2 linked regions of the Synechococcus elongatus PCC 6301 genome follow. The protein of the gene in region 1 binds, or shares a complex with, the protein of each later gene. Links are inferred from orthologs where the notes say so. Each region holds a gene or a part of one and is shown on either strand. Other genes may lie near its edges.

Evidence for each region.
Region 2: the proteins of mrdA (region 1) and rodA are in contact, whole or in part, in a crystal structure (PDB 6PL5), measured with the Thermus thermophilus proteins. The link is inferred for Synechococcus elongatus PCC 6301 from one-to-one orthologs. Residues at the interface, in WP_223903432.1 of Thermus thermophilus: Arg4, Ile5, His6, Leu8, Ala9, Phe12, Ala15, Leu16, Leu19, Gly20, Arg22, Ala23, Trp24, Leu26, Gln27, Val28, Tyr31, Tyr34, Leu36, Leu43, Thr45, Asp47, Lys156, Gln157, Gly158, Ser160, Val184, Leu201, Glu202; in WP_223903423.1 of Thermus thermophilus: Phe161, Val165, Phe168, Val169, Leu172, Pro198, Tyr199, Glu202, Tyr211, Arg212, Asp213, Gln220, Val221, Gln223, Ser224, Ile226, Ala227, Ile228, Gly229, Ser230, Gly266, Phe267, Val270, Leu274, Tyr277, Gly278, Leu281, Phe285, Leu289, Arg297.

What each region holds. Positions count from the first base shown.
Region 1 is NC_006576.1:1,057,662-1,060,929, reverse strand. What follows is about bases 180-3,133. They hold mrdA (penicillin-binding protein 2), read right to left. Parts: upstream 2,589-3,133; coding sequence 771-2,588; downstream 180-770. Other genes in these bases: SYC_RS05000 (YheT family hydrolase), read right to left, coding at 3,071-3,133; SYC_RS05005 (hypothetical protein), read right to left, coding at 2,685-3,032; SYC_RS05015 (glycosyltransferase), read left to right, coding at 180-816. In the rest of the region: more of SYC_RS05015, read left to right, coding at 1-179; more of SYC_RS05000, read right to left, coding at 3,134-3,268. UniProt on the Escherichia coli protein: Catalyzes cross-linking of the peptidoglycan cell wall. Responsible for the determination of the rod shape of the cell. Is probably required for lateral peptidoglycan synthesis and maintenance of the correct diameter during lateral and centripetal growth.
Region 2 is NC_006576.1:497,269-500,577, forward strand. The notes cover bases 256-3,250. They hold rodA (rod shape-determining protein RodA), read left to right. Parts: upstream 256-1,117; coding sequence 1,118-2,383; downstream 2,384-3,250. Other genes in these bases: apbC (iron-sulfur cluster carrier protein ApbC), read left to right, coding at 256-1,086; SYC_RS02295 (glucosamine-6-phosphate deaminase), read left to right, coding at 2,481-3,212. In the rest of the region: more of apbC, read left to right, coding at 1-255; SYC_RS02300 (hypothetical protein), read right to left, coding at 3,277-3,309. UniProt on the Escherichia coli protein: Peptidoglycan polymerase that is essential for cell wall elongation. Also required for the maintenance of the rod cell shape. Functions probably in conjunction with the penicillin-binding protein 2 (mrdA).

The sequences.
Region 1 (3,268 bases):
AATGTGCCACTCGTGGCGTCCTATCACACCCATTTGCCGAAATACCTTGAGCATTACGGGCTGGGGGTCTTGGAGGGGGTGCTCTGGGAATTGCTGAAGCTGGCGCATAACCAAGCAGCGATCAACCTCTGTACTTCAACCGCGATGGTGCAGGAGCTGACAGATCACGGCATTGAGCACTGTTGCCTCTGGCAGCGAGGAGTGGATACCGAGACCTTTCGGCCAGACTTGGCTACTGCTGCGATGCGCGATCGCCTCAGTGGCGGTAAGCCCACTGCGCCCTTGTTGCTCTACGTCGGACGCCTCTCAGCCGAGAAGCAAATCGATCGCCTGCGACCCATTTTGGATGCCAATCCTGAGGCTTGCTTGGCCTTGGTCGGCGATGGCCCGCATCGGGCCGAACTAGAGCAATTGTTTGCTGGCACCCAGACGCAGTTCATTGGCTATCTGCATGGGGAACAGCTAGGGGCGGCCTACGCTTCTGCTGACGCTTTTGTCTTTCCCTCCCGGACCGAAACCCTCGGTCTAGTCTTGCTGGAAGCCATGGCAGCGGGTTGTCCGGTCGTGGCGGCCAATTCCGGTGGCATTCCCGATATTGTCAGCGACGGCATTAATGGTTTCCTGTTCGATCCTGAGGATGAACAAGGGGCGATCGCTGCGATTCAGCGCTTGTTGGCTAACCCTGCAGAGCGCGAGATTCTACGCCAAGCGGCTCGTCAAGAAGCCGAACGCTGGAGCTGGAACGCAGCCACGCGCCAACTCCAGGACTACTACTGCGAGGTGTTGGCAGATGGTTGCTTACCCTTAGCGGCCTGAGCTCGAAGCGCCTTCTTGCGGAAGTAGGCTTCCATCACTTGACGGACTTTTGGAGCCGCTGTACTGCCACCGCCGCCGCCTGAGTTTTCGTTGAAGGAAACGACGACGATCTCAGGTTTCTCAATCGGTGCATAGCCGCCATACCAAGTGTGCGATCGCCGGGGCGGATCCTCCGCTGTTCCAGTTTTGCCTGCGTTGGGCGGCAGTGAGGGCACTCGCAGGGCAGCTCCAGTTCCATCCGCGACGACTGAGACTAGCCCGTCCCGGATGACTTTCATCGTGGATGGCTTCAGTTTCAGATCCTCGCGCCATTCTTTGCTGTCGCGATCGTCCTTGAGGAAGTGCGGTTTTACCCGGAAGCCGTTATTGGCTGGAATCGCAAACATCACCGCGACTTGCAGTGGCGTTTGCAGTAAGAAGCCTTGACCAATGGACATATTGATCGAGTCGCCGACGGTCCATTCCTCATTCAGGTTCTTCAGTTTCCAAGCTTTGTCGGGCACAAGACCCCGCCCTTCCTCCGCGGCAAGCTCTACCCCTGTACGCTGCCCCATGCCAAACCGACGGCACATGGCTGCGATCGCGTCGCCGCCAATCCGCTGAGCGACTTGGTAGAAGAAGGTGTCGCTGCTATAGCGCATTGCGCCTACAAAGCCGAGGGGACCAAAGCCCGCATTATTCCAGTCCCAAAACTGAATGCCGCCAACCCGCAGGAAGGGGAAGGTTTGCAGCACGGCGTCGGGGGAATATTTGCCCGATTCCAAGGCCGCTGCTGTGGTCACAATCTTGAACGTACTGGCTGGCGGAAAGGACTGCAGAGCGCGATTGACGAAGGGGAATTCCAGCTGCTGCAGTCGATCCCATTCGGCCTGGCTGATTTCGGTGGCAAAGACGTTGGGATCGTAGGTGGGACGGCTGACCATCGCCAAGATGCTGCCGTCCCGAGGATCGATCGCCACGATCGCCCCCATGCTGTTGCCGATCGCAGCCTCTGCTGCTTTTTGCAGATCGAGATCCAGTGTGATGGTGACATCTTTGCCCGCTCGCGCTTGCTTGTCGCCCAAAATGCGGACGACGTTGCCGAGGGCATCCACTTCTACCTGTTGACCGCCCCACTCACCGCGCAACTGCTTCTCAAAGGCGGCTTCGAGTCCAGCTTGGCCAATGACATCGCCAGGTCGATATCCTTGTTCCTCGCGCCGTTTTAATTCCTCATCCGAAATCTCGCCGGTGTACCCCAAAACGTGGGCTGCGATTGACCCATTGGGGTAGTAGCGCACGCTGTCGTAGTCCACTTCGACGCCGATGAAGTTACGGCGATTTTCTTCAAAAGCAATAACTTGGGGTTGGCTCAGATTTTGGGCCAGGCGAACTCGATAAGCGGCATTGTCTTTCTGGCGATCGATGCGGGCTTGCAGCGTAGACTCCGGCACTTTGAGTAGCTCGGCTAGCCGGCGTCGGGTATCGGGCCAGCGGTCGTCTTTAATTGCCAGCGGCCAAACATAGAGTGAGTAAACGTGGCGGCTACTCGCTAATACACGCCCTTCGCGGTCGAGGATACGTCCACGTTCAGGGAGGCGAGGCAACAGGTGGATGCGATTCTCGTTGGCCAGTTCGCGATTTCGTTCGCCCTGCTGAATTTGCATGTAGGCGAGGCGGCCACCCAAAGCCCCAAAAAAGACGGTGGTGATTCCCAAGAGCAGCCATAGCGACTGATAGGAGCGGCCAACACTGCGGCCCGAGTCGCGATTGCCAAATGTGGGATTCGCCATACCGATTGCGATCGCTGGTCTACAGTCAGGATTGTCCAACCAGTCTACGCAAAGGCGGCGATTGCAGGGTGTAGGCAATCTGCAAACCGCCCTAACCTAGCGAATTGACTCGAGATACTGATCGAGATCTTCCATCAAACGACTTAGCTCGGTTTCGAGACTGAGCCGCAACTCCCCTTGTCGTAGGCTCAGCAAGACTTTGGCAGCAAAGGGACTCGGCCAAAGATTGGGATTGCAGAACACTTCGAGATGAATTTCGCCGACTTCCAACCGATGATCAGTGCTGGGCTGTGGGGTCGGTCGTTGACCAGGACTGAGCGGCGTCGCGGCTTGTCGGAGCTGCTGCAGGAGCTGCTGCAAAACAGACTTGAGCTCTAGGCCAGCCGCCAAATTGAGCGGCAAGCTCAGCGAGCCATTGCTCAGTTGGAGCGTCAAAACGGTCATAGGAGAGTGGCAGATGAGCAGGCGTATCGCCAGTCTACTCAGGCTTTAGGTAAAGTCCCGGAGTCTTCCAACCAGCCTTGGAATCGATCGATCGCCCACCAACGATCGCGGCCCTGCCAATAGCCCACGTGACCGCCATGGCGCGTGATTTCAATCTCTAGAACTGGATTGCGCTGAGCGATCGCTGCGAGTTCGGGGGCGATCGCAGGATGAAAGAAGGGATCGTCTGCGGCGTA
Region 2 (3,309 bases), 560 kb from region 1 along the record:
ATGACTTTGACGACCGCGGCTGTTTTGGATGCCCTGCGTCCGGTAGAAGACCCAGAGCTCCGTCGCAGCTTGGTGGAACTCAACATGATTCGCGATGTAGCGATCGCGGGCGATCAGGTCAGCTTTCGTCTGGTGTTGACGACACCGGCTTGCCCTTTGCGCGAGCTGATTGTGGCGGACTGCGAGAAGGCTGTGAAAGCGCTGCCGGGCGTCGCAAGTGTCGCGATCGAAGTGGGGGCCGAAATTCCTCAGCAGCGCAGCTTGCCCGATCGCCAAGGCATTGGTGGCGTCCGCAATATTCTGGCGATCTCCAGCGGTAAAGGCGGCGTTGGTAAAAGCACCGTTTCGGTCAACACTGCTGTCGCTCTGGCTAAAGCCGGGGCTCGCGTCGGTCTGCTGGATGCGGATATCTATGGCCCGAACACGCCAACAATGTTGGGGGTTGCCGATGCCCAACCCAGCGTCAGACCCAGTCCCCAAGGCGACATCCTAGTTCCGATTGAGACCCACGGCATCAAACTCGTCTCGATGGCCTTTTTGATCGATCCCGATCAGCCGGTGATGTGGCGCGGCCCGATGCTAAACGGCATCATTCGCCAGTTCCTCTATCAAACAGAATGGGGCGAGCTGGATTACCTGATCGTCGATATGCCGCCGGGAACAGGTGATGCACAGTTGACCTTGGCGCAGGCGGTGCCTCTGGCCGGTGCGGTGATTGTGACGACCCCTCAGACGGTTTCCTTACTGGATTCGCGCAAGGGTCTGCGGATGTTCCAGCAGCTAAAGGTGCCAGTGCTGGGTATTGTCGAGAACATGAGCTATTTCATCCCGCCCGATCTGCCCGATCGCCGCTACGACATTTTTGGCTCTGGCGGTGGTGAAAAGACGGCGAAAGAGCTGGAAGTCTCTCTACTGGGCGGCATTCCCCTCGAAATTCCGCTGCGCGAGGGTGGCGATCGCGGGGTGCCGATCGTGGTCAGTCAGCCCGAATCTGCCTCGGCACAAGCCTTAACTGCGATTGCACAAAAAATTGCGGCGGCAGTTTCAGTTGCGGCCCTTACCCAGGAATTAGGACAAGAAAGCTAACCTGCCTTAAGGTTCGGTTCTGAGGACATCCATGCTGGCTCGTGGCTTGCGGTTTGGGCAGTGGCGTCAAAAGTTTGCCTTCCTTGATGCCTGGAAGGGCATGGATCGCTGGCTGCTGTTCATTCCGATTGCCCTGACCCTGTTGGGCGGCTTGCTGATCCGCAGCACTCAAGCCAACCAAAACTTCGCCGATTGGTGGCAGCACTGGATTACCGGGGCAGTGGGGGTAGGACTGGCGCTGGCGATCGCTCGCTGGCGCTATGACAACTGGCTGAAGCTGCAATGGTGGCTCTATGGGGTCACCTGTCTCTCACTGATTGCGGTGCGTTTTGTCGGCACCACAGCCCTAGGGGCTGAACGCTGGATCAGCATTGGCGGCTTTAACATCCAGCCCTCGGAATTTGCCAAACCGCTGATGATTGTAGTGCTGGCAGCCATTCTGAGCCGTGAAACGGCCGATCGCTTGCCGGGGCTGATCAAAGCGATCGCGATTATGTCGGTGCCTTGGCTACTGATCTTCCTGCAGCCCAACCTCGGAACTTCACTGATCTTTGGAGCGATCGTGTTTGGCATGCTCTATTGGGCCAATGCCAAACCGGGCTGGCTATTGCTGATGCTCTCGCCCTTGCCCTCAGCCATCTTGTTTGAGGCGCTGCCTTGGGCCTGGCCCGTCTGGCTGGCGATCGTGACTTCCGTTGGCTGGAAGAGTTTTGCGTGGCGCTGGCGCGGTGCGATTGGAGCACTGCTGACCAATGTGGCCAGTGGTGTGGTGGCGGGTTGGGCTTGGCAAAACCTTCTGCAGGACTACCAAAAAGACCGCCTGATTCTCTTCCTCGATCCCAATAAAGATCCACTGGGTGGGGGCTACAACCTGATCCAAGCCCGGATCGCGATCGGGGCCGGAGGAATTTGGGGCCAAGGGCTCAATCAAGGTACTCAGACGCAGCTGCGCTTTATTCCCGAGCAGCACACAGACTTCATTTTTTCGGCTGTGGGCGAAGAGTTGGGGTTTGTCGGCTCGATCGCCGTCATCCTGCTGTTTTGGCTAGTTTGCTGGCGGCTGATTGCGATCGCCACCAGTGCCCGCGATAACTTTGGTTCGTTGTTGGCGATCGGCGTTTTGTCGATGCTGGTTTTTCAGATCGTGATCAACATTGCCATGACAATTGGCCTTGGCCCCGTCACCGGGATTCCCTTGCATTGGCTCAGTTATGGACGATCGGCCCTACTGGCTAATTTCATTGCGATCGGAATTGTCGAATCGGTCTGGCGCTTTCGGCAGATCAGCCGCTACTGAACGTCAAACGGGTTGCGATCGCCTTTCCTTAAGGAGCATCTGTCCTCCATCGCAAGCGCGATCGCCCGTAGGATGACGACAGCCTCGCTGGTTCAAAATGCGCTGCCTAGTTTTCCCTTCGCCTGCTGACGTGATTCAAGCGGTCGCCGATCGCATTGCCGATCGCCTGCAAGCCCAACCCGATCTGTGCTTGGGGCTGGCTACTGGCCGCACTATGGTGCCCCTCTATGCGGAGCTGCTGGGCCGCTCCCTCAACTGGCAGCATTGCCGCATCTTTGCCCTAGATGAATATTGGGGTTTGGCGACCGATCATCCCAGCTCTTTTGCGGCGGAACTGCGACAGCGTTTCTGTCAGCCTGCCGGTTTGCGACCTGAACAAGTTCAGTTTCTGAACGGAGCAGCCTTAGATCCCGCCCAGGAATCGCAGCGCTACCGCCGTTGCCTAAAACAGGCCGGTGGCTTGGATCTGCAACTGCTAGGCCTAGGGGAAAACGGTCATCTCGCCTTCAATGAACCGGGTAGTGCTCGCGAGAGTCGCGTGCGCTTGGTTCAACTGAGCGATCGCACGCGCCAGCAAAATGCAGGAGCTTTCGGGGGCGATCCGGAGGCTGTCCCCAGCGCCGCTCTGAGTTTGGGGTTGGCAGACATCCTGGAAGCTCGGGAATTGCTATGGCTAGTAACCGGAGCTAGCAAGACCAAAATTTTGGCGCAAGCCTTACAGCCACCCCCAACAACGGCCATTCCTGCCTCTTACCTCCAAGAGCACCCCGCCACAACGCTCTATGCCGATCACGCTGCGGCAGCAGCATTGACAGTGGATCAATCTTGAGCAAGTGTTCTCAGGACAACGCGTCCAGCATGGCTGATGAGTTGATTGCTTTCCGAGGCAATCATCAACAGTGGCTCTCAGCTTCAGGGGCGATCGC